Regions from separate parts of the Rubrivivax sp. JA1026 genome, predicted to be linked through region 1. Evidence: riboswitches for the same ligand, from Rfam matches in the RefSeq annotation. Region 1 holds a riboswitch; each other region holds the start of a gene.
The links. A riboswitch is a leader RNA that binds a small molecule or an ion and turns the genes downstream of it on or off. The one in region 1 is predicted to bind cobalamin.
Positions count from the first base shown of each region.

Region 2: linked by a shared signal. The riboswitch ahead of G5B56_RS02880 (TonB-dependent receptor domain-containing protein) and the one ahead of G5B56_RS07030 (TonB-dependent siderophore receptor) in region 1 are both predicted to bind cobalamin.
Region 3: linked by a shared signal. The riboswitch ahead of G5B56_RS12830 (energy-coupling factor ABC transporter permease) and the one ahead of G5B56_RS07030 (TonB-dependent siderophore receptor) in region 1 are both predicted to bind cobalamin.

Region 1 is NZ_JAALCQ010000003.1:114,299-121,961, forward strand. Features, by position in the region: gene G5B56_RS07010 (ABC transporter ATP-binding protein) at 1-469, opposite strand, end outside; gene G5B56_RS07015 (iron ABC transporter permease) at 466-1,491, opposite strand; gene G5B56_RS07020 (ABC transporter substrate-binding protein) at 1,488-2,351, opposite strand; gene G5B56_RS07025 (bifunctional adenosylcobinamide kinase/adenosylcobinamide-phosphate guanylyltransferase) at 2,348-2,896, opposite strand; gene G5B56_RS07030 (TonB-dependent siderophore receptor) at 2,919-4,769, opposite strand; cobalamin riboswitch at 4,922-5,174, opposite strand; gene G5B56_RS07035 (CTP synthase) at 5,307-6,968, shown strand; gene kdsA (3-deoxy-8-phosphooctulonate synthase) at 6,965-7,663, shown strand, end outside.
Region 2 is NZ_JAALCQ010000001.1:630,316-637,978, forward strand. Features, by position in the region: gene G5B56_RS02870 (cytochrome C) at 6-332, opposite strand; gene G5B56_RS02875 (YeeE/YedE family protein) at 379-1,494, opposite strand; cobalamin riboswitch at 1,648-1,885, shown strand; gene G5B56_RS02880 (TonB-dependent receptor domain-containing protein) at 1,956-3,797, shown strand; gene G5B56_RS02885 (cobyrinate a,c-diamide synthase) at 3,815-5,134, shown strand; gene G5B56_RS02890 (ABC transporter substrate-binding protein) at 5,131-6,018, shown strand; gene cbiB (adenosylcobinamide-phosphate synthase CbiB) at 6,015-6,935, shown strand; gene G5B56_RS02900 (aminotransferase class I/II-fold pyridoxal phosphate-dependent enzyme) at 6,923-7,663, shown strand, end outside.
Region 3 is NZ_JAALCQ010000007.1:44,882-52,544, forward strand. Features, by position in the region: gene cobN (cobaltochelatase subunit CobN) at 1-2,667, opposite strand, end outside; gene cobW (cobalamin biosynthesis protein CobW) at 2,667-3,713, opposite strand; gene cobO (cob(I)yrinic acid a,c-diamide adenosyltransferase) at 3,720-4,289, opposite strand; gene G5B56_RS12830 (energy-coupling factor ABC transporter permease) at 4,302-4,952, opposite strand; cobalamin riboswitch at 5,122-5,381, opposite strand; cobalamin riboswitch at 5,417-5,642, shown strand; gene G5B56_RS12835 (class I SAM-dependent methyltransferase) at 5,709-6,491, shown strand; gene G5B56_RS12840 (TonB-dependent receptor) at 6,523-7,663, shown strand, end outside.

The DNA.
Region 1 (7,663 bases):
GCGCCTCGGTGGCCAGCGCACGCGCCAGCAGCACGCGCTGGCGCTCGCCGCCGGAGAGCTGCTGCAGCCGCCGGAACTGCCAGTCGCGGCACTCGGTGGCATCCATCGCCGCGTCGACGGCGGCCTCGTCGCGAGGGCCGGCGGTGCCGAGCAGGCCGAGGTGCGGCAGCCGGCCGAGCATCACGGTGTCGCGCACCGTCAGGTCGCCGCTGGCCTCGCCGGCCTGCGCCAGCCAGGCCAGGCGCAGCGCGCGTTCACGCGGCGCCCAGTCGCCCAGCGGCCGGCCGTCGAGCTCGACGGTGCCACGCTGGTACGGCAGCAGCCCGGCGAGCACGCGCAGCAGCGTCGACTTGCCGGCGCCGTTGGGGCCGACGATCGTCGTCCAGCCGGGCTGCAGCACGCAGCTGACACCGGACAGCACCTCGCGCGCGCCCAGCCGCGCGCCGACGTCGGCCGCGATCAGGTTCACCGCACGCCCCGCTTGTGCAGCAGCCACAGCAGGTAGCCGCCGCCGAGCACCGCGGTCAGCACGCCGACCGGCAGCTCCTGCGGCGCGATCAGCCCGCGGGCGAGCACGTCGGCGCCGAGCATCAGCACGCCGCCGGCCGCGGCGCTGGCCGGCAGCATGAAACGCTGCGGCGCCGGCGCGAAACGGCGCACCAGGTGCGGCGAGACCAGGCCGACGAAACCGACCAGCCCGGCCTGCGACACCGCCAGCGCGGTGCACAGCGCCAGCAGCACGACCAGCAGCAGGCGCAGCCGCGGCAGCGCCAGCCCCAGGCTGGCGGCGCTCTCCTCGCCCAGGCCCAGCGCGTCGAGCGCGCGCGCCAGGCGCCAGGCCGGCGGCAGCGCCAGCGCCAGGCCGACGGCCAGCAGCGCCACGCTCTGCCAGCCGAGGAAGCCGGTCGAGCCGAGCATGAAACTCTGCTTGCCGCGCAGCGCGTCGGGCACCCAGGTCGTGACCAGATCGCTGGCGGCGCCGAGCACGACGCCGACGACGACGCCCGACAGCAGCAGCCGCATCGGCTCCTGTGCGCCGCGCGCGAGCATCAGCGTCAGCGTCACGCCGCCGAGCGCGCCGACGAAGGCGGCACCGACGAGGCCGATGCGCGCCAGCCACTCGACGCTGCCCAGCGCCAGCGCATGGCCGCCGATGGCGCTGGCGGCGAGCACCGCGACCACCGCCAGCGAGGCTCCCGAGCCGGTGCCCAGCAGGTAGGGATCGGCCAGCGGGTTGCGGAACAGCCCTTGCGCGATCGCGCCGGCCAGCCCCAGCAGCGCGCCGACCAGCAGCGCACCGATGGTGCGCGGGGCGCGGATCTGGCCGACGATCAGCTCCATCGGCACCGCCGAGTCGGCGTCGCTCCAGTGCCAGCTCCAGCCTTCGCTGCCGACCGCCAGGCCGAGCAGCGACAGCGCCAGCGCGGCCAGCGCCAGCCCCGCCACCAGCCGGCGGCGGCGCGACAGGTCCAGGGCCAGCGCGGGGTTCATTTCTCGGGCAGGCCGGCCAGGCAGTCGGCGATGGCGAGCGCGGCCTCGCCCATGCGCGGGCCGGGACGGATCAGCAGCAGGTAGCGCTCGCGCTCGAAGCCGCAGGCCTGGCCGTCCTTCAGCGCGCGCAGCGTGTGCCAGCCCGGGCGCTCGGCCATCGTCGCGAGCGCACGATCCTCCGCCATCACGAGGTCCGGCGACTTGCGCACGAGGAACTCGGGGTTCAGGCGCGGGAAGGCGCCGTACTCGGCCGGCACGACGTTGCGCAACCCCAGGCGCTGCAGCGTCTCGCCGATGAACGAGCCGGGGCCGGCGGCGTACGGCGTCGAGTCGACCTCGAAATAGACGCTGCGCCCGCGCAGCCGCGGCGGGATGCGCGCCGCGGCCGCCGCCTCGTCGCGGTGGATCGAGGCCCAGAGCTGCGCCGCGCGCTGCGGCTGGCCGAGCACACGCGCCAGCGCATCGGTCGAGTGGCGCACCTGGGCGTGGGAGTCCGAGTCGAAGACCATCACCTTCAGCCCCAGCGCCTCCAGGCGTTCGGCAACCCGCGCCGAACGCGCGGCGAGCACGAGTTCGGGGCGCAGCGCGACGATGCGCTCGACGCTGGCGTCGTCCAGCCCGCCCAGGCGGGGCAGCGCGTTCACCTGCGCCGGCCAGTCGGAATAGCGGTCGACGCCGACCAGGCGCGCGCAGGCGCCGAGCGCGCAGACGGTCTCGGTCAGCGAAGGCAGCAGGCTGACGATGCGCTGCGGCGGCCCGCCCTGCCAGGCCACGCCGCGGTCGTCGCGCGGCGGCTCGGCGGCCGTCGCGGCGCCGGCGCACAGCGCCAGCAGCAGGAGCAGACGGTGCACCGGCTTCATCGCGGCCCCTTCAGCGGCAGTTCCAGCCCGGCGACCATCAGCGTCACGCGGGTGCTGGCCGCGGCCACGCGCTGGTGCAGCCGGCCGAGTTCGTCGACGAAGCGCCGCGCCTGGCGCGACATCGGCGTCACGCCCAGGCCGATCTCGTTGGACACGAGCACCACCGGGCCGCGCGCGGCGGCCAGCGCGTCGACGAGCGCGTCGACCTCGGCCGCCGGGTCGTCGACCGGCGCGCCGTCCAGCGGCATCAGCAGGCCGGTGAGCCACAGCGTCAGGCAGTCGACGACGACCATGCGCCCGGGCTGCGACTCCTCGCGCAGCACGGCGGCCAGCGCACGCGGCTCCTCGCGCGTGGCCAGCCCCGGCACGCGGGCGGCACGGTCGGCGCGGTGACGCTCGATGCGCGCGCGCATCTCGTCGTCGCCGGCCATCGCGGTGGCGACGAGCACGGCGCCGTGCCCCGGCAGCGCGAGCCAGTGCGCCGCGCGTGTTTCGGCGCAGCGCGACTTGCCGCTCTTGGCGCCGCCGAGGATCAGCTCGTGCATCGTCCGCCCCGGGCGTGCGGCGTCAGACGCCGCCTTCGTAGCGCAGGCCGAGCCAGAACTGCCGGGCCGGGCCGCGGTAGTAGGCCGAGGGCTCGAGGTCCTCGTCGGTCGCGTTCAGCAGCCGGCTCTCCAGCGTCCAGCCCTTGGCGAAGCGCCAGCCGGCCTTCAGGTCCAGCGTGGTCTCGGCGCCGAGTTCGCGGCTGTCGGGCCGGGCGCCGACGTGCAGCACGCTGGCCCCGGCGTTCCAAACGCCGTGGCGCCAGTCGAGGCCCAGCGTCTCCTGGTGCGCCGCACGGCGCGTCAGGCGGGCGCCGGTGTCCTCGTTCTTGGCGTCGAGGAAGTCGACCTGGGCGCGCAGCGACCAGTCGCCCAGCGCCTTGGCGCCCGACAGCGTCGCGCCCTGCAGACGGGCGCGGGAAGTGTTGGCGACGCAGCCCAAAGCGTAGAGGGGGTCGTCAGGACACAGGCTGCCCTTGGCCGGCCCGATCAGGTTCTTCAGCCGGTTGCGGAAGACCGTCAGGGCGGCGCGGTCGCCATCGGCGGCCCACTCGACGCCGAACTCGACGCTGCGCCCGCGTTCCGGCTTGATGCCCGGCACGCCGTAGCCGGGGTACAGCAGGTCGTTGAACGACGGCGCGCGGAAGCTGTTGCCGGCCAGCGCACGCAAGCGCCAGGCGGGCGTCAGCGCGAAGCTGCCGCCCAGGCGGCCGGTGGTTTGGGCGCCATAGTCTGAGCTGTCGTCACGGCGCAGGTCGGCCTGCCACGAGTAACGGCCGGCGCTGCCCGTCCAGGACAGCACGGCACTGTCGGTGTCGCGATCACCGCGGTAGCTGTCGGTCTTGGCGTCTTCTTCCAGACGCTCGACGGCGGCGACGATCTGGCCGGCGACGCCGGTCTCCCAAGCCAACTGCGCGAGCGCGTGGTCACGCGTGGTGCGGTAACGGTAGACCACCGCCTCGCCGCTGCGCGACTCGTCGACCGCGCGGTCGACCCGCAGTGTCGCAACCAGGCCCGGCGCGAGCGTGCCGCGCCAGTCGAGCGCGGTGGCGTCGACGTCGAGCTGGTCGCGGAAGTCCGGCGTGTTGTCGGGGGCGTAGTTCGGCGGCGCGTACTCGGTGCTGTCGATCTGGGTTTCCAGCCGGCTGCGCAGCAGCGACAGGCCGATGCGGTGGCCCGGCGCCGGCGTGAAGCCGATGCGTGCCTGGCCGCTGTCGCGCGTGTAGCCGTCGTCGTCGGCGTTGTAGTTGCCGTACGGATCGCCGGGGCGCAGCGCGCTGTCGCCGTCGTCGTGCTGCCGGGCCAGCGACGCGGCGAAATCCCAGGCGCCGAAGCTGCCGCTGGCACCGGCCGACAGCTCGCGTGCGCCGCGGCCGCCGAACGCGGCGGCGGCGTCGAAACGCAGGCCGGCGTCGGCGCGGCGCGTGACGATGTTGATGACCCCCCCGACGGCGTCGGCGCCGTAGAGGCTGGAGCCGGGGCCGCGCAGCACTTCGACACGCTCGATCTGCGCCAGCGGCAGCGCCTGCACCGACGGGTCGGCCAGCGTCGCCGAGCCGATGCGCACGCCATCGACCAGCACGACGGTCTGGCTGCCCGAGGCGCCGCGGATCATCACCGAGGTGGCGCCGCCGGGGCCGCCGCTGCGCGACAGCTGCACGCCGGCCTGCTCGCGCAGCAGGTCGGCCAGCGACGTGGCGCCCGAGGCACGCAGCGTGTCGCCGTCGATCACGACGACGTCGGCGGCCAGCCGCGAGACGGCCAGCGGCTCGCGCGAGCCGGTGACGACGATGGTTTCGGAGGATTGCGCCGCCGCAGTGGCGGCGACGAACGAACAGGCGACCGCGACGACGGTGCGGCGGTCGAAACAGGACATGGACAAGCGGGCCTCCAGCCGCACACCCCGTGCGGACCAGCGATGAGTCAAGCCGCCGTCCTGGAACGCGGCACGCCCGATGTCACCCGAGCCGGCGGACGTCAAGACGGACTCCGGGCCGCGGGGGTTCGTGCGCGCCGCCCACCGCGACGCCGGCATCCCTGGCATCGGGCCGGTATCCGGGCTCGCGAGTGCCGGTCCGACGGTTTGACCGTGGACCGAAGCCGTCAGCGCCTTCCCAGTCCTCGCTGGACCAGTGGCTGCATTGCTGACCGCACCTCGCCGACCGTTGCGGGGGCAGCGCCGGAATTGCCGCGCGTCATCGTGGACGCGCCGCGCACCGGCTTCCCGTTCAACCCTCCGACACCTGCCGTGCAAGAGGGCACCTGATGCAAGCGGCGCGAAGTCTAGCACCGCCGGGGGGCGCGGCGACACGCCCGAGCGGCGCGCCGGCGCACCGGGGAGCGGCAGGGGGCGCCGCCTATAATCACGCTTTACCACCTGGGCACAGCGACTTGCGCATGTGCCCCACGCGACATGACCAAGTTCGTCTTCGTCACCGGCGGCGTGGTGTCCTCCCTCGGCAAGGGGATCGCGGCAGCCTCGCTGGCGGCGATCCTCGAGTCGCGAGGTCTGAAGGTCACCCTGATCAAGCTGGATCCGTACCTCAACGTCGACCCGGGCACGATGAGCCCGTTCCAGCACGGCGAGGTGTTCGTCACCGATGACGGCGCCGAGACCGACCTCGACCTCGGCCACTACGAGCGTTTCATCACCACGCGGATGAAGCGCACGAACAACTTCACGACCGGCCAGATCTACAAGAGCGTGCTCGAGAAGGAGCGCCGCGGCGACTATCTCGGCAAGACGGTGCAGGTGATCCCGCACGTCACCAACGAGATCCAGGACTACGTGCGCCGCGGGGCCGTCGACGTCGACGTCGCGATTGTCGAGATCGGCGGCACGGTCGGCGACATCGAGTCGCTGCCCTTCCTGGAGGCCGTGCGCCAGCTGAGCCTGAAGCTCGGCCCGGCGAACACCGCCTTCGTGCACCTGACCTACGTGCCGTGGATCGCCGCCGCCGGCGAGCTGAAGACCAAGCCGACGCAGCACACGGTGCAGAAGCTGCGCGAGATCGGCATCCAGCCCGACGCGCTGCTGTGCCGCGCCGACCGCCGCATCCCCGACGACGAGCGCGAGAAGATCAGCCTGTTCACGAACGTGCCTCAGCACGGCGTGATCTCGATGCCCGACGTCGACACGATCTACAAGGTGCCGCGCGTGCTGCACGAGCAGGGCCTGGACGAGCTGATCTGCATGAAGCTGCAGCTGCTGACCAAGCCCGCCGACCTGCGCCGCTGGGACACGCTGGTGCAGGAGGTCGAGCACCCGCAGAACCGCGTGACGATCGCGATGTGCGGCAAGTACACCGACCTGTCGGACTCGTACAAGTCGCTCAACGAGGCGCTGCGCCACGCCGGCATCCACAACCACGCCAAGGTCGACATCGAGTACGTCGACGCCGAGACGCTGGACGAGCACAACGTCGCGCAGCTGGCGCAGTACGACGCGATCCTCGTGCCCGGCGGCTTCGGCCAGCGCGGCGTCGAGGGCAAGATCCTGGCCGCCAAGTTCGCCCGCGAGCACCGCCTGCCCTACCTCGGCATCTGCCTGGGCATGCAGGTCGCGACGATCGAGTACGCGCGCCACGTCGCCGGCCTGGAGAACGCCAACAGCACCGAGTTCGCGCCGCAGACGCCGCACCCGGTGATCGCGCTGATCGAGGAATGGCAGGACCGCGACGGCTCGATCCAGAAGCGCAGCGCCAGCTCCGACCTCGGCGGCACGATGCGCCTGGGCGCGCAGAGCTCGGACGTCAAGCCCGGCACGCTGGCCTACCAGATCTACGGCCCGGTCGTCACCGAGCGCCACCGCCACCGCTACGAGGCCAACGTCAACTACCTCGACCGGCTGCAGGCCGCCGGCCTCGTCATCAGCGCGCTGACGCAGCGCGAGCAGCTGACCGAGATCGTCGAGCTGCCGCAGGACCGCCACCCGTGGTTCATGGGCGTGCAGTTCCACCCCGAGTTCAAGAGCACGCCCTGGGGCGGGCACCCGCTGTTCTCCAGCTACGTCAAGGCGGCGCTGGACCACCAGGCGCGGCGCGGCGAAGGCGTCGCGCAAAAGGCAGTCGCATGAAGCTCTGCGGTTTCGAGGTCGGCATCGACCGGCCCTTCTTCCTGATCTCCGGCCCCTGCGTCGTCGAGAGCGAGCAGCTCCAGATGGACGTCGCCGGGCGCCTGAAGGAGATCACCTCGGCGCTGGGCATCCCGTTCATCTTCAAGTCCAGCTACGACAAGGCCAACCGCTCCAGCGGCAGCTCCTTCCGCGGCCCGGGCATGGAACGCGGGCTGGAGATCCTGGCCAAGGTGCGCCGCGAACTCGGCGTGCCGGTGCTGACCGACGTGCACACCGAAGCCGAGGTGCCGCAGGTCGCCGCCGTCGTCGACATGCTGCAGACGCCGGCCTTCCTCTGCCGCCAGACCGATTTCATCCGCGCCGTCGCCCAGTGCGGCAAGCCGGTGAACATCAAGAAGGGCCAGTTCCTCGCCCCGCACGACATGAAGAACGTCGTCGACAAGGCCCGCGCCGCGGCGCGCGAGAAGGGCCTGGCCGAGGACCTGTTCACGGTCTGCGAACGCGGCGCGAGCTTCGGCTACAACAACCTCGTCTCGGACATGCGCAGCCTGGCGATCATGCGCGAGACCGGCGCGCCGGTGGTCTTCGACGCCACGCACAGCGTGCAGCTGCCCGGCGGCCAGGGCACCAGCTCGGGCGGCCAGCGCGAGTTCGTGCCGGTGCTCTCGCGCGCGGCGGTCGGCGTCGGTGTCGCC
Region 2 (7,663 bases), on a different contig from region 1:
CGCTCCTAGCGGGCGTCGGCCGGCCGGGCCGGCTGCGCCGCGAACCAGTGCGCCGCCAGCCGCAGCTGCTCGTCGCTGTAGCCGCGCAGGATCTGCGCCATGATCGTCGACGGCTGCGCGCCGCTGCGGTAGTCGGCGATCGACTGCAGGATGCGCTCGGCCGGCTGGCCCGCCAGCGACTTGATCGCCGTGCGCGAGTGGCCGTCGGTGCCGTGGCAGTTGGCGCAGGTGGCGGCGACCGAGCGCGCGGCCAGCGCCTCGTCGGCCCGCAGGTCGGCGGCGGCCGGCAGTGCCAGGCTCGCGGCGCCCAGCGCGACCAGCAGCGGTCGCATCGGCGATCTCATGTCGTTGTCCTCCGATCGTGGTGGGGTGGTGGGTTCAGCCGCAGCGTTCGATGCGCCGGCGCTGCAGCGCCAAGCCTGCGAAGCCGCCGAGGACCATAGCCGAGACGGCGATGGCGCTATGCGCGGAAAGCGTCGATAGACCTGCGATTCCTTGCCCGACGGTGCAGCCCAGCGCGGTGACGCCGCCGGTGCCCATCAGGACCGCGCCGACGAGATGGCCGGCCGTGTCCTCGGTGCCGGCGAAACCCTGCCAGCGAAAGCTGCGTGTGGCCAGCGCGACCGCGGCCGAGCCGGCGACGATGCCGGCGGCGCTGCAGATGCCGATCGTCAGCGTCTTGCGGCTGTCGCTGAAGAACAGCAGCCAGTCCAGGCCCCAGGCCAGTGGCGCGACCAGGCTCAGCGACTCCATGCGCCGCGAGTTCGTCGCCAGGAAGGCCGGCTCCAGCGTCTCGGGGTGTTCGGGCACGAAACCCAGCCGGCCCGACAGCCACCAGGCGGCGACCACCAGCACCCCGATCGCGGCGCCGCCGGCGACCTCGCGGCCGCGGCCTTCGGGCCGTGCCAGCACCCAGGCCAGCAGCGCCGCGGCCACCGCCGCGCCGAGCCAGGGGGCGAGCGTCTGCAGCGGCAGGCCGGTGGCGGCGGCCAGCGCACCGGCCGCGTCCTGGCCGGCCGGCAGCTCGAAGCCGACGCGGTCGACGCTGGCCACGCGCAGCACGGCGCTGACGCCTTTCATCGCCGCGAAGCCGCTGGCGCCGACGACGAGCACGACGACCAGCGACTTCAGGCTGCCGCCGCCCAGGCGCACCAGGTTGCGTGCCGCGCAGCCCGACGCCAGCACCATGCCCAGGCCGAACATCGCGCCACCGACGATCGCCGACAGCCAGCCCACGCGCGTGCCGCCGTACAGGCTGTCGGCCGCACGCACCCAGCCCAGGCCCACCATCAGGTGAAAGCCCAGCACCGCGACGGCGACGGCGGCGACCCAGGCCCGCAGCCGGGTGCGGTCGCCGAAGGCGAAGACGTCGGCCAGCGCGCCCATCGTGCAGAAGTGGGTTCGCTGCGAGACGGCGCCGAAAGCCGCGCCGATGACGAAGGCGCCGGCCAGCAGCAGGCGCAGGTGGGCGTCGAGTTCTTCCGCGGTGGGCATGGCGGCATTGTCGCGGCGGCTGCCGGCCGTCCCGGCGCACGGCTTGTGCGCGATGCGCATGTGCTTCTGCGCCAGGCAAGGAAGACGGTCGAGGCGTTCGCTTGATTGTCATCAAGGAATCGCGCAACGTGCCCCGGCGCTGCCGAGGCCTTGCCTATCATGCGCCCCGTTGGTGCTCGTCCCCGGCGTCTGCCGGGACAGTTCAACGGGAATCAGGAAGGGGCGACACGGTGTCGCCGGTTCGCCCCCAACCTGAGCTGCCCCCGCAACGGTAAGCGGTCGGAGCCCTCGCAGGCTTCCGCTCGTGTCGAATCCACTGGGTCAAGCGCCTGGGAAGGGCACACGGGTCGCGCCGCCAGCCCGGATACCGGCCAACGTGGGGGTGCGTGCGCCTGCGGCGCGGGCACCGTACAGCGGCGGCTGCGGGGAGGTGGTCGGCCGCGCCGACTCTGACTTTTTTCATGTCGACTTCCGTCCCGGGCTTGAACGCCCCGCTGCGCGCCTGCGCTCTCGCCACCCGTCTCGCCGTCGCCGCCGCCGTCGCGCCGGCGGCCTTCGCCCAGGCCGGCGAAGACCCGATCGTCATCACCGCCAGCCGTCTCGAAGAGCGTCTGTCGCAGACGCTGGCCGACGTCTCGCTCGTCGACCGCGCGGCGATCGAGCGCAGCGGCGCGAGCAGCGTCGCCGACCTGCTCGCCCGCCTGCCCGGCATCGAGATCAGCCGCAACGGCGGCCCCGGCGGCAGCACCAGCGTCTACATCCGCGGCGGCGAGACGCGCCACACCGCGGTCTACGTCGACGGCGTGCGCGTCGACTCGCAGAGCACCGGCGGCGCCGCCTGGGAGCAGATCGCGCTGGACCGCATCGAACGCGTCGAGGTGCTGCGCGGTCCGGCGGCCGCGGTCTACGGCTCGGACGCCGTCGGCGGCGTGGTGCAGGTCTTCACCCGCCGCGGCCAGGGCGCGCTGCGCGCCAGCGGCGGCCTGGGCTGGGGCAGCCGCGGCAGCCGGCTCGCCGACGCCGGGCTCTCGGGCTCGGACGGGCGCCTGGACTACGCGCTGTCGGCCGGCTGGAGCGACAGCAACGGCTTCGATGCGCGCGACGGCCAGAATCCCGATACCGACGGCTGGCGCCGCGGTTCGCTGCAGGCCCGCGTGGGCTGGCAGCTCGCGCCCGAGCACCGTGTCGAGGCCTCGATGACCGACAGCCACCTGAACGCCCGCTACGACGGCAGCTCGACGCGCGACGACCGCTCGCATCACGAACTGCGCACCGCCGCGCTGTCCTGGCGCGGCCAGTGGAACGAGCAGGCGCTGAGCAGCGCCCGGCTGTCCGAGTCGCGCAGCCTCTACGAGACCGAGCCGAGCATCTACCAGACGCGCACGCGCTTGCGCGACCTGACGCTGCAGCACGAGCAGCAGTTGCGGCCCGGCCAGCGGGTCTCGCTGACGCTGGAGCGGCGCGAGGACCGCCTGGACAACCTGGCCTCGGCCACGGCCGTGCGGCTGCAGGACGAACGTTCGCAGGACGGCGTCGCGCTGGGCTGGCGCGGCGAGTTCGGCGTGCATTCGCTGCAGGCCCACGCCCGCCACGACGACGACAGCGAGTTCGGCGGCAAGGGCACCGGCAGCCTGGCCTGGGGCTGGCGCTTCGCGCCGGCCTGGCGCCTGACGGCGTCGGCCGCGACCTCGTTCCGCGCGCCGACGCTGTACCAGCGCTTCAGCGACTACGGCGTCCCGAACCTGGTGCCCGAGAGCGGCCGCAACCTCGAGATCGGCCTGCGCCGCAGCGCCGGCGAGCACGAGATCGGCCTCGTCGCCTGGCGCAACAAGGTCGAGGACCTGATCGTCTTCGGCGCCGCCGGCCCCTGCGCCTCGAGCTTCGGCTGCTACGAGAACGTCGGCCAGGCGAGCTACGAGGGGCTGACGCTGTCCGGCCGCACGCGCGTCGGTGCCGTCGCGCTGCGCGCCTCGGCGGACTTCCACGACCCGAGGAACGAGGCCACCGACAAGCTGATCGCCCGCCGTGCGCGCCGCCTGGCGACGCTGGGCGCGGACACCGTGCTCGCCGGCTGGCGCCTCGGCGCCGAGGTCCAGGCCGCCGGCGAACGCTGGGACGACGCCGCCAACACCCGGCGCCTGGGCGGCTACGGCCTCGTCAACCTGAGCGCCGAGACCAAGCTCGGCAAGGGCCTGACGCTGCAGGCGCGCCTCGACAACGCGGGCGACAAGGACTACGCGCTCGCGCGCAGCTACAACGTCGCCGGCCGCAGCGCGCTCGTCGTGCTGCGCTGGGCGGTCTGAGCGCGGGGACCGGGACGATGGCCGCCGTCGTGCTCGTCGCCGCCCCGGCCTCCGGCCAGGGCAAGACCACCGTCGCCTGCGCGCTGGCGCGGCTGCACGCGCGCCGCGGCGCGCGCGTGCGGGCCTTCAAGTGCGGTCCCGACTTCCTCGATCCCCAATGGCTGGCGCTGGCCAGCGGCGCCAGCGTCGACACGCTGGACCTGTGGATCAACGGCGAAGCCGACTGCGCGGCGCGTCTGGCACAGGCGGCGGCCGAGGCCGAGCTCGTCGTCGTCGAGGGCGTGATGGGCCTGTACGACGGCGAGCCCAGCGCGGCCGACCTGGCGCAGCGTTTCGGCCTGCCGGTGCTGGCGGTCATCGACGCGGCGAAGATGGCCGCCACCTTCGGCGCCCTCGTGCACGGGCTGCGCAGCTGGCGCGAGCTGCGCTGGGCCGGTGTGCTGGCCAACCGCGTCGGCGGCGCGCGCCACGCGGCGATGCTGCAGGCGGCGCTGCCGCCCGAGGCCGGCTGGGCCGGCGCGCTGCCGGCCGACGGCCGCTTCGCGCTGCCGGAGCGCCATCTCGGCCTGAGCGCCGCCGGCGAGCTGCCCGATGCGCTGACCCGGCTCGACGCCGCCGCCGACGCGCTGGCCTCGACACCGCTGGGCGCGCGGGCCCTGGCCGACTGGCCGCAGTGGGTGCCGCCGCCGGTCGCCGCGCCGGCCGCGCCGCAACGCCGGCTCGACGGCCGGCGCATCGCCGTCGCGCACGACGCGGCGTTCGCGTTCGTCTATCCGGCGAATCTGCAGACCCTGCACGCGCTCGGCGCCGAGACGGTGTTCTTCTCGCCGCTGGCCGGCGACGCGCTGCCCGACTGCGACGCCGTCTGGCTGCCCGGCGGCTACCCGGAGCTGCACGCCGAGGCGCTGGCCGCCCGCCGCGACCTGGCGGCGCAACTCGCGGCGCACCTGGCGGCCGACCGCCCGGTCTGGGCCGAGTGCGGCGGCATGATGGCGCTGGCCGAGACCCTCGTCGACGGCCAGGGCCGGCAGCACCGCCTCTGGGGCCTGCTGCCCGGCCGCGCGGTGCTCGGCCAGCGTGTCGCCGCGCTGGGCCCGCACTGCCTCGTCTTCGGCCGTGGCGAGCTGCGTGGCCACAGCTTCCACTGGTCGCGCTTCGAGACCGGGCTGGTGGCCGCCCTGCACACCGAACCGGCGCGTGCCGGCGCCGGCCTGCCGCTGCCGCCGGGCGAGCCGGTGTACGAACTCGGCGCGCTGAAGGCGAGCTGGTTCCACCCGTGGTTCGCCTCGTCGCCCGAGCTGACGGCGCGGCTGTTCTCCCCGGGAGCGCTCGCATGATCCGGCGCCTGCTGATCCTGCTGGCGGCGCTGGCGCTGGCGGCCGGGGCGGCCGCGGCGCCGGTCGTCGTGCGCGACGCACGCGGCACCGAGCTGCGGCTGCAGGCGCCGCCGCAGCGCATCGTCTCGCTGCTGCCGTCGCTGACCGAGACGGTCTGGGTGCTCGGGGCCGGCGACCGGCTGGTCGGCGTCGACCGTTTCTCCAACTGGCCGCCGGCGCTGGCAGCGCTGCCGCGTGTCGGCGGCATGGAGGACGCGATCATCGAGGCGGTGGTCGCGCTGCGGCCCGACCTGGTGCTGGCGTCCGATCGTTCGCGCGCCAGCGACCGGCTCGAGGCGCTGGGCCTGCGCGTGCTGCGTGTGCACGCCGAGCGCCATGACGACATGGTCGAGGCGATGCGCACGCTGGGCCTGGCGCTCGGCCGGCGTGCCGAGGCCGAGCGCCTGCTCGTGCGGCTGGACCGCGAGCTGGCCGCCGCGGCGGCGCGTGTGCCGGCGGCGCTGCGCGGCCGGCGCGTGTACTTCGAGATCCACGGCGGCAGCTGGGGCGCCGGCGCCGGGTCCTTCGTCGGCGACACGCTGGCCCGGCTGGGCCTGGTGAACGTCGTGCCGGCCGAGCTCGGACCCTTCCCCCGGCTCAACCCGGAGTTCGTCGTGCGCGCCGACCCCGACCTGCTGCTGATGCAGCAGCGCGACGTCGTCGGGCTGGCCGCGCGGCCGGGCTGGGCGGCGATGTCGGCGGTGCGCGGCGGCCGCGTCTGCGGTTTCGCCCCGGAGCGCTTCGAGCTGCTGATCCGCCCCGGCCCGCGCCTGGGCGAAGGCGCCGCGGCGATCGTCGACTGTCTGCAGCGCCTGGCCTCCGAGCCCGCTGCCACGACACGATGAACACGGCCCTCGTCCTCGCCGCCGCGCTGCTGCTGGCCTGGTGGATCGACCGGCGCTTCGGCGAGCCGCGCGACGCCTGGCACCCGGTGGCCTGGCTGGGCCACACGATCATGCCGCTGCACCGCCGGCTGCCGACGCTGGCGCCGCGCGCCGCGCTGCTGGCCGGCACGCTGGCGTGGTGGGCGGTGGTCGGCGGCGTCGCGGCGCTGGCCTGGGCGCTGCAGGCGGCGCTGTTCATGCTGCCGGCCTGGGCCGCGGTGCCGCTGCTGGCGCTGGCGCTCAAGCCCTCGTTCGCCTGGCGCATGCTGCGCGACGAGGTTGCCGGCGTCGATGCCGCGTTCGCCAACGGCGGCCTGCCGGCGGCACGGCAGCGGCTGCGCAGCCTGTGCAGCCGCGACGTCGAGCAGCTCGACGCACGCGAGGTCCGCGAGACGGCGATCGAGACCCTGGCCGAGAATCTCAACGACTCGTTCGTCGCGCCGCTGTTCTGGTTCTGCGTCGCCGGTCTGCCGGGCGCCTGGGCCTGGCGCGCGGTCAACACGCTGGACGCGATGTGGGGCTACCGCGGCCGCTGGGAATGGGCCGGCAAGTGGTCGGCGCGTGCCGACGATCTGCTCGGCTGGCTGCCGGCGCGGCTGACCGCGGCGCTGCTGTGGCGGCCGTCGCTGGGCTGGGCGCCGCTGGCGCGCGAAGCCGCGCGCACGCCGTCGCCCAACGGCGGCTGGCCGATGGGCGCGATGGCGCTGCGCCTGGGGGTACGCCTGGGCAAACCGGGCGTCTACACGCTCAACGATCAGGGAGCCGAGGCCGACACGACGGCGCTGGCGCGGGCGCTGGCGTTCGCCGGCCAGGCCGCCGGTGCCGCGCTGGCCGTGGCGCTGCTGTGGCTGCTGCTGGAGTTTGCATGGACCGCCTGAGGACCTTGCCGGAGCCCGACCGGGTGCACGGCGGCCCCGACCGCCACGGGCCCGCGCCCTGGGACTTCTCGACCTGCGCCAACGCCGCCGGCCCTTGTCCGGCCGCCGTCTCGGCCTTGCAGCGTGTCGACCCGACACGCTACCCCGACCCCGGTTACCACGCGCTGCGCGAGCGCCTGGCCGACTGGCACCGTGTCGAGCCCGCGCGCATCGTGCTGGCGGCCAGCGCGAGCGAGTTCATCCAGCGCGTCACCGTCGTCGGTGCGCGCCTGGCGCCGGGTGCCGTGGCGCTGCCGGCGCATGCCTACGGCGACTACGCGGCCGCGGCGCGCGCCGCGGGGCGTGGCGTCACCACCGGCTCCGACGCCACGCTGCGCTGGATCGGCGAGCCCTCGAGCCCGCTGGGCCAGGACGCGCCGCCGCCGCGCGACCTGGCGCGTGTGCCGACCGTGCTCGATTCGGTCTACGCCCCGCTGCGCCTGGGCGGCGCCAGCCGCTGGAGCGCTGCCGACCGCCATGCGGCCTTCGTGCTGCACAGCCCGAACAAGGCGCTGGGCCTGTGCGGGCTGCGCGGCGCCTACGTCGTCGCGCCGGCTCCCGAAGCCGTCGACTGGGATGTCGGTGCCTGGGTTGCGGCGCTGGCCGCGGCCGAGCCCTCGTGGCCGCTGGGCGCGCACGCCGTCGCGATGCTCGAGACCTGGGTCGAGCCGGCGACGCAGCGCTGGCTG
Region 3 (7,663 bases), on a different contig from region 1:
CTGCAGATGGCGTTCGACCAGGCGCTCGGCGGCGGCGCGCCCGGTGGTCCAGGCGGCGACGGTGGGCACCGCGCGTGTGTCGACGGCGTAGAAGTTGCGCCCGGTCGGCAAGGTGTCGGCGCGGCCGCGCGAGGGCGCGCCGCTGGGGCCGGGCGGCACGACGCGGCCGCCCAGGCCACGCAGCAGTTGGCGCATTTCCTCGGCGCCGCAGGCGTCCAGCCGCGGCGCCAGCACGTCGCGCAGCGCGGCCAGCACCGGCGCCGTCTGCGGCCAGGCGGCGGCGTCGGCGGCCGGTGCGTCGGGCTGCAGCGCGTGCGCCTCCAGCAGGCGTTCGGCCAGCAGCTCCAGGCGCTCGCGTGTGTGGCCGGCGTGGCGCCAGGGCGTGTCGGCCAGCGACAGCAGCAGCGCCGGGCGCGGGCCGTCCCAGGGCCGGGCCCAGTCGGGCGCCAGCGGGTCGAAATCCAGCGCCAGGTCGGCGGCCAGCGCACGCAGCAGGCTGGCGTCGCCCGGCGCCGCGCCGCGCTCGAAACGCGCCAGCGCACGCAGCGTGTCGCGCCGCGCCCGGCCTTCGGGCGAGCGGCCGAAGACGTGCAGGCCGTCGCGGATCTGCGCTTCCTTCAGCTCGCAGAGGAAGGCGTCGAGGCGGCGCAGCAGGGCCTCGCGCTGGGTGTCGTCTTCGGGCGCGTCGAAGCCCAGTTCACGGTGCAGCCCGGCGCCGATCACCTGGCCGAGCAGCACCTGGCGCAGCCGGCGCGCGCGTGGCGGGTCCAGCGCCAGCGCCTCGTAGTACTCGTCCATCGTGCGTTCGATGTCGAGCAGCGCGCCGTAGGACTCGGCACGCGTCAGCGGCGGCATCAGGTGGTCGACGATGACCGCCTGCGTGCGGCGTTTGGCCTGGCAGCCTTCGCCGGGGTCGTTGACGATGAACGGGTACAGGTGCGGCATCGGCCCGAGCAGCAGGTCGGGCCAGCAGGCTTCGCCGAGCGCGACGCTCTTGCCCGGCAGCCACTCCAGGTTGCCGTGTTTGCCGACGTGCACGACGGCGTCGGCCGCCCAGTGGCGGCGCAGCCAGAAATAGAACGCCAGATAGGCGTGCGGCGGCACGAGGTCGGCGTCGTGATAACGCGCCAGCAGGTCGGGCCCGCGCGAACGCGCCGGCTGGATGCCGACGAAGACGCGCCCCAGGCGCAGCCCCGGGATCATGAAGCGCCCGGCACGCATCATCGGGTCGGCCTCGGGCGCGCCCCAGAGCGCGAGCACGGCGTCGCGGCAGACGGCCGGCAGGCGCTCGAACTCGGCGCGGTAGTCGGCCAGCGCCAGGCTTTGCAGCGCCGGGCGCGCGTCGTTGGCCTCGGTGTCGTTGGTGACGCCGGCGGCCAGCGTGTGCATCAGCGCCTCGCTGTCGGGCGGCAAGGCGCCGACGGCGTAGCCCGCGTCGTGCAGCGCCTGCAGGATCAGCAGCGTCGAGGCCGGCGTATCCAGGCCGACGCCGTTGGCCAGGCGCGCGTCGTCGTTCGGGTAGTTGGCCAGCACCAGCGCCAGGCGCTGTTCGGCCGGCGGCACGTGGCGCAGCCGGCACCAGCGCCGTGCCAGCTCGGCGACGAAGGCCATGCGCTCGGGTTCGGGCTGGTAGCGCACGACGTCGATCTCGGTGCGCTCGCAGCGCCAGGCCACGCCTTTGAAGCTGATCGCGCGCGTGGCGATGCGGCCGTCGACCTCGGGCAGCACGACCTGCATCGCCAGGTCGCGTGGCGCCAGGCCGTGCGGGTCTTCGGCCCAGCCTTCGCGGGTGCTGCCGGCCAGCAAGAGCTGCAGCACCGGCGCGTCGCCGGCCAGCGGCTCGAAACCGGCACCGGCGCCGCCGAGCGCGAACGCCGTCGCGTTGAGCACGACGTCGACCGCGTGGCGCGCCGCCAGCGTGCGCAGCAGCGCCAGGCTCTCGGGGTTCTTCAGCGTGTCGACGGCCAGCGCCAGCGGCTCCAGCCCGGCGGCGGCCAGCGCCGCGAGCTGGGCGTCGAAGACCGCCGTGTTGCCCGACTGCAGATGCGCCCGGTAGAAAACCAGCAGCGCCACCGGCGCACCGGCCGGGCGCGCCGGCCAGGCGGCGGCGTCGCGCGGCACGTAAGGCAGCGCGCAGGGCAGCGGCTCGGGCGGCGAAGGGCGTTCGCCGCGGCCGAAGGCGGCGTGCGCGATCAGCGCGAAGAAGGCCTCGGCCTGCGCCGGCCCGCCGTCGCGCAGGCAGCGCCAGAGCAGGCGGCAGTCGTCGGCCGCGGCCGTCGAGCGTGCGAGCAGCTGCGGGTCTTCGCCGAAGTCGCCCGAGAACAGCGCCAGCCACTGGCCGCGCCGGCGCGCGGTGCGCCCGGCCTGCTCGACGAGGTAGGCCCAGTCGGCTGCGTTGCCGAGGTGGTCGACGACGACCGCACGCGCGTGCTGCAGCACCTCGTCGACGTAGAGGTCCACCGACGCCGGCTGGCGCAGCGCCATCAGGTTGGCCAGGCGGATGCTCGGAAAGCCGGCCGGCAGCGCCGCGGCGGTGTCGGCCAGCAGCGCCAGCGTGCTGTCGGCGGCGCTGAGCACGACGATCTCGCCCGGCGTCTGCGCCAGGCGCACGACGCCGCGGCCCTCGTCGTCGACGAGGCCGGCGGCGCGTGTCGACAGCAGGTGCATCAGCCGGCGGCCAGCGCCTGCTGCAGCTCGGCCTGCAGCACGGCGGCGTCGAGCTCGGCGCCGATCAGCACCAGGCGCGAGACACGTGCCTCGCCCGCGCGCCAGGCACGGTCGAAGTGGCTGTCCAGGCGCGCGCCGACGCCTTGCACGACGAGGCGCATCGCCGCGCCGGGCAGCGCGACGAAGCCCTTGGCGCGGTAGATCTCGTGGCGTGCGACGAGCGCGGCCAACGCCTGCAGCAGGCGCTCGCGGTCGCTCACCTCGACCGTCAGCGCGACCGAGTCGAACTCGTCGTGGTCGTGGTCCTCTTCTGCGTCGTGGTGCGTGTGGCGGCCGTCGATCGCGTCCTCGACGGCGCGGCCCAGGCCCAGCAGCACGTCGGGCGCCAGGCGGCCGTGCTGCGCGGCGAGCAGCTTGACGGCCGCCGGCGCACCGGCGCGCACCTGGGCCTCGACGGCGGCCAGCGTCGCGGCGTCGAGCGCGTCGGTCTTGTTCAGCACGACGAGGTCGGCGGTGGCGAGCTGGTCCTCGAACAGCTCGGCCAGCGGCGACTCGTGGTCGAGGTTGTCGTCGGCGCGGCGCTGGACGTCGACGGCCTGCGGGTCGTCGGCGAAACGGCCTTCGGCCACCGCCGGCGCGTCGACGACGGTGACGACGGCGTCGACCGTGAACGCGTGGCGCAGCGTCGGCCACTGGAAGGCCTGCACCAGCGGCTTGGGCAGCGCCAGGCCCGAGGTCTCGATGACGAGATGGTCGATGCGCTCGCGGCGCTCGGCCAGGCGCTCCATCACCGGCGCGAACTCCTCCTGCACGGTGCAGCACAGGCAGCCGTTGGCGAGCTCGACGAGGTTGCCGTCGTCGCGGCCCGCTTCGTCGCAGCCGATGCCGCAGCCGCGCAGCAGCTCGCCGTCGATGCCGAGTTCGCCGAACTCGTTGACGATGACGGCGATGCGGCGGCCGCCGGCGTTCGTCAGCAGGTGGCGCAGCAGCGTCGTCTTGCCGGCGCCGAGGAAGCCGGTGACGATGGTCGCGGGAATCTTGTGCATGGGTTCTCAGTCCTCGATGCCGCGCTGCGCGGGCACGCCGGCGTCGTAGTGGTGTTTCAGCTTCGTCATCTCGGTGACCGTGTCGGCGGCCTCGATCAGCTCCGGCGGCGCGCCGCGCCCGGTCAGCAGCACGTGGACCTGCGGCGGGCGCGCGCGCAGGCAGGCCAGCAACTCGTCCAGCGGGATCCAGCCGTAGCGCAGCGGCGCCATCACCTCGTCGAGCACGACGAGAAAGTGCGCGCCCGACAGCACCGTGTCGCGCACACGCTGCCAGCCGGCCAGCGCCAGCTCGGCGGAGTGGCCGAGGTCGCGGCTCTTCCAGCTGAAGCCGTCGCCCAGGCCTTCGATCGGGATGCCCAGCTGCTCGAACAGCCGGTGCTCGCCGAACCGTGCCGAGGGCACCTTCATGAACTGGTAGACCTTCACCGCCTTGCCGCGGCCGTGGGCGCGCAGCGCCAGGCCGAAGGCGGCGGTGCTTTTGCCCTTGCCCGGCCCGGTGTGCACGATCACCAGCCCCCGGCGTTCGCCCTGAGGGCGCGGTTTGTCGCGATCGAACGGGGGCGTTTCGATCTGCATGGCGGCGGCCCGTCAGGCGGCGGCGGTGAGCCGCTCGTCCAGGCAGGCGCGCGCCCAGCCGGCTTCGCGCCAGCGGCGCACGGCGCGCACGATCAGCAGCGTGAACACCGGCTCCAGCGCCACCAGCACGAGGTAGGACGAAGCGAAACGCGCCCAGTCGGCCAGCGGCGTCGCTTCCTGGCCGATGGCCAGCCAGAAGCCGACCATCGCCGTGACGCCGGCGTAGTAGGCCGCGTCCAGGCGCAGCACGGTGGCGACACGCGCCTCGCTGACCTGCGCGGCCGACAGGCGGCGGCCGATGCCGAAGTGAACCGCGGTGAGCGGCACGACCAGCGACAGCGTGTTCACCGCCAGGTGCACCAGATCCTGCGGCTCGAACAGCAGGCCTTGCAGCAGCAGGCCGAGCGCGAAGCCGAACAGCGTCGGCAGATAGCCCAGCAGCAGGTAGATCGGCATCGCGCCGATGAAGTGCAGCTCCGACGGGCCGACGGCCATGTGGAAGGACTGCATGAACAGCGAGAAGAACACCGCCGCGAGCGCCGTGCGCAGCCACAGCGCCGGGCGCTTGGCGAGTGCCGGCAGGTGCGCCAGCAGCACGCCGCCGGCGGCGACGTTGGCGGCGAGGATCTTGGTCTGGGCGAGGACGCCGGGTTCGATGTGCATCGGGTGCTCCTGGGTCGAGACGGCGCGACGACGGCGGCCCGCCGCCGCACGACGGCTCGGGCGCGGCGACACGGCACGCGCTGGGAAGGGACGGCTCGGAAAACGTGAGACGGGTTCGACGCGCCTGGCCGCTTCCCCGCGGCTGGCGCTACACGGCGCGCCGCTCGCGCGGGCACGCCACCTCGTTGGCCGGTATCCGGGCTGGCGGACCTGTCCGTGACGCCTTCCCGGTGGCGACGCTGGCGCGCCGCCGTCCCAGTGGCCGTGTCACGGGCCGGAAGAGCCGGCACGAAGCCGTCTTTCCGTCCGCTTACCGTTGCGGGGGCAGCTCAGGTTGGGGCTCGCGCCGTGACGGCCTCGCCCTTCCTGATTCCCGTTGAACTGCCTCGGCGGAGAGCCTCGGCGAGCACCAACGCGGCGCATGATACAGGTCAGGTCTCGCGGCGGGGCCGCCGGCGGCGCTGGTTATGATGCCGGCCGTTGGTGCTCGCGCCCACCCTCCGGTGGATGCAGTTCAACGGGAATCAGGGAGGGGCCTCGTGCCCCCAACCTGAGCTGCCCCCGCAACGGTAAGCGGACGGGGCCTCACAGGCCCCAGCTCGTGTCGAAGCCACTGGGAGTCGTCTCCTGGGAAGGACACACGGGTCGTCTCCGCCAGCCCGGATACCGGCCAACGAGGTGGCGTGCCGCGCGAGCGGCAGGCCGTAAGGCGCCAGGCTGCGGGGAAGCGGCCAGGGCGCGTACGCCGGTATTCCCATGTCTTCCAACGCGCCGGAACTCCGGCCCGACGCCGCCACGCCCTGCGCCTGGGGCGAGGCCGAAGCCGCGTTCTACGCGCACACCATCGTGCGCTCGGGTTACGCCCGCGCCGTGCTGCCGCTGCTGCCGCGCTCGCTGCCCGATCTGCTCGACATCGGTGCCGGCAGCGGCGTGCTCAGCCGCCGCATGCTCGCGCCCGGCGCGCGCTGGCACGCCGTCGAACCACAGCCCGAGATGCAGCGCCGGCTGCTCGCGCGGCGACCGGCGCTGGCCGTGCGCGGCATCCGCCTGGAGCTGTCGCCCGTCGACTGGACGCAGCTCGAGCCCGCCGTCGCCGCCGACACGCTGCTGGCCGCGCACCTGCCGCCGGCGCAGCGTGAACCCGCCGCCTTCCACGACGCGATGGCCACACGCTGGCGCCGCTGCATGGCCTGGGTCGTGCCGGCGCAGGCCGGGCCGGCGACGTTCTGCCTGGCCGGCGTGCTGACGCCCGAACTGCACGGCGCCGACACGCGCCCGGTCGTCGAACGTGTGCTCGCCGCACTGGGCCCCACACGCGCGCCGCAGGCGCTGCACTTCGCCGACTGGCGCTACGAGGTGTGTTTCGAGTCGCTTGCCGCGGCCCAGGCGCACGTCATCGAGCGCCTGCGTCTGCCGCCCGGCGACGACCGCCGGCCGCAGGTGCTGGCCCAGGTCGCCGCCTCGGCGCGGCCCGGCCGCCGCGGCCTGCGCCTGGGCTGCGCCAAACGCAGCGCGGTGCTGCTCTGGCACCGCGACTGACCCTGTTTCCCTCCCTCCAGAAGAAGAGACGATGAAGATGAAGCCACAGGAAAGATCACCGTCGCGCCACTGGCGCCCTGCCGTGCTGGCGCTGCTGCTGCCGGCCGCCGCCCAGGCCCAGAGCGAGGCCGTCGAGACGGTGCAGATCACCGCCGAGCGCCGCGTCGTCACCGCGACACGCGTCGCCGAAGACCCGCTGGATCTGCCGTTCAGCACCTACGCCGTCGGCCGCGACGAGATGGACGCCGTCGGCGCGCGCACGCTGGAAGACGCACTGCGCGCGGTGCCCGGGCTGCAGCACGGCACCCAGGGCAACTACTTCACGCGGTTCGAGACCCGCGGCCTGCGCGACACCCAGGACGTGCTGGTGCTGATCGACGGCGTGCCGCTGCGCCTGCTGCAGGGCAACGCCGACCTGACCTTGGTCGCGCCCGACCTGCTGGAACGCATCGAGTTCATCAAGGGCCCGGCTTCGGCGCTGTACGGCCGCAACGCGATCGGCGGCGTCGTGCAGATGTTCATCGAACCCGAGGCCGAAGGCGGCAGCGCGCGCGCGACGCTGGGCAGCTTCGGCCGCCGCGACCTCGGCCTGCGCCAGCGCTGGGACGGCGAACGCGGCCATCTGTCGGTGGGCGCCGCCTACAGCCGCGTCGACGGCTTCCAGGACGGCACGCCGCGCGACCAGGCCACGGCCAGCGTCGGCGGCGAGCTGGCGATGACCCGCGACTGGGCCAGCAGCGTGCAGCTCTTTTCCAGCCAGGTGAACGCCAAACGCGGCTCGATCGTGCCGCTGAAGGACGGCCATCCGATGTTCGGCATAGCCCCGGAGGACAACTACGGCATCCCCGGCGCGCACGTCGACGGCGAGTACCTGAGCCTGGCCTGGCGCAACCGCGTGCGGCTGACGCCGGCGATCAGCTTCGAGCACCTGAGCAGCATGGCGCGCTACGACCGCCTGTTCCAGGGCGGCATCACCATCGTGCCGCCGCCGGCCGCCGTCACCAAGGGCTGGTCGGAGACCGACACCCAGGACCGCGGGCTGTTCCACGAGTTCACGCTGAACGCCAAGGCCGAACTCGGTGTGACACGGCACGCGCTGCAGCTCGGGCTGAACCTCGAGTCCGGCTGGCAGGACCAGGCCTCGCCGTCGTTCAGCGGCGCACCGACCTATC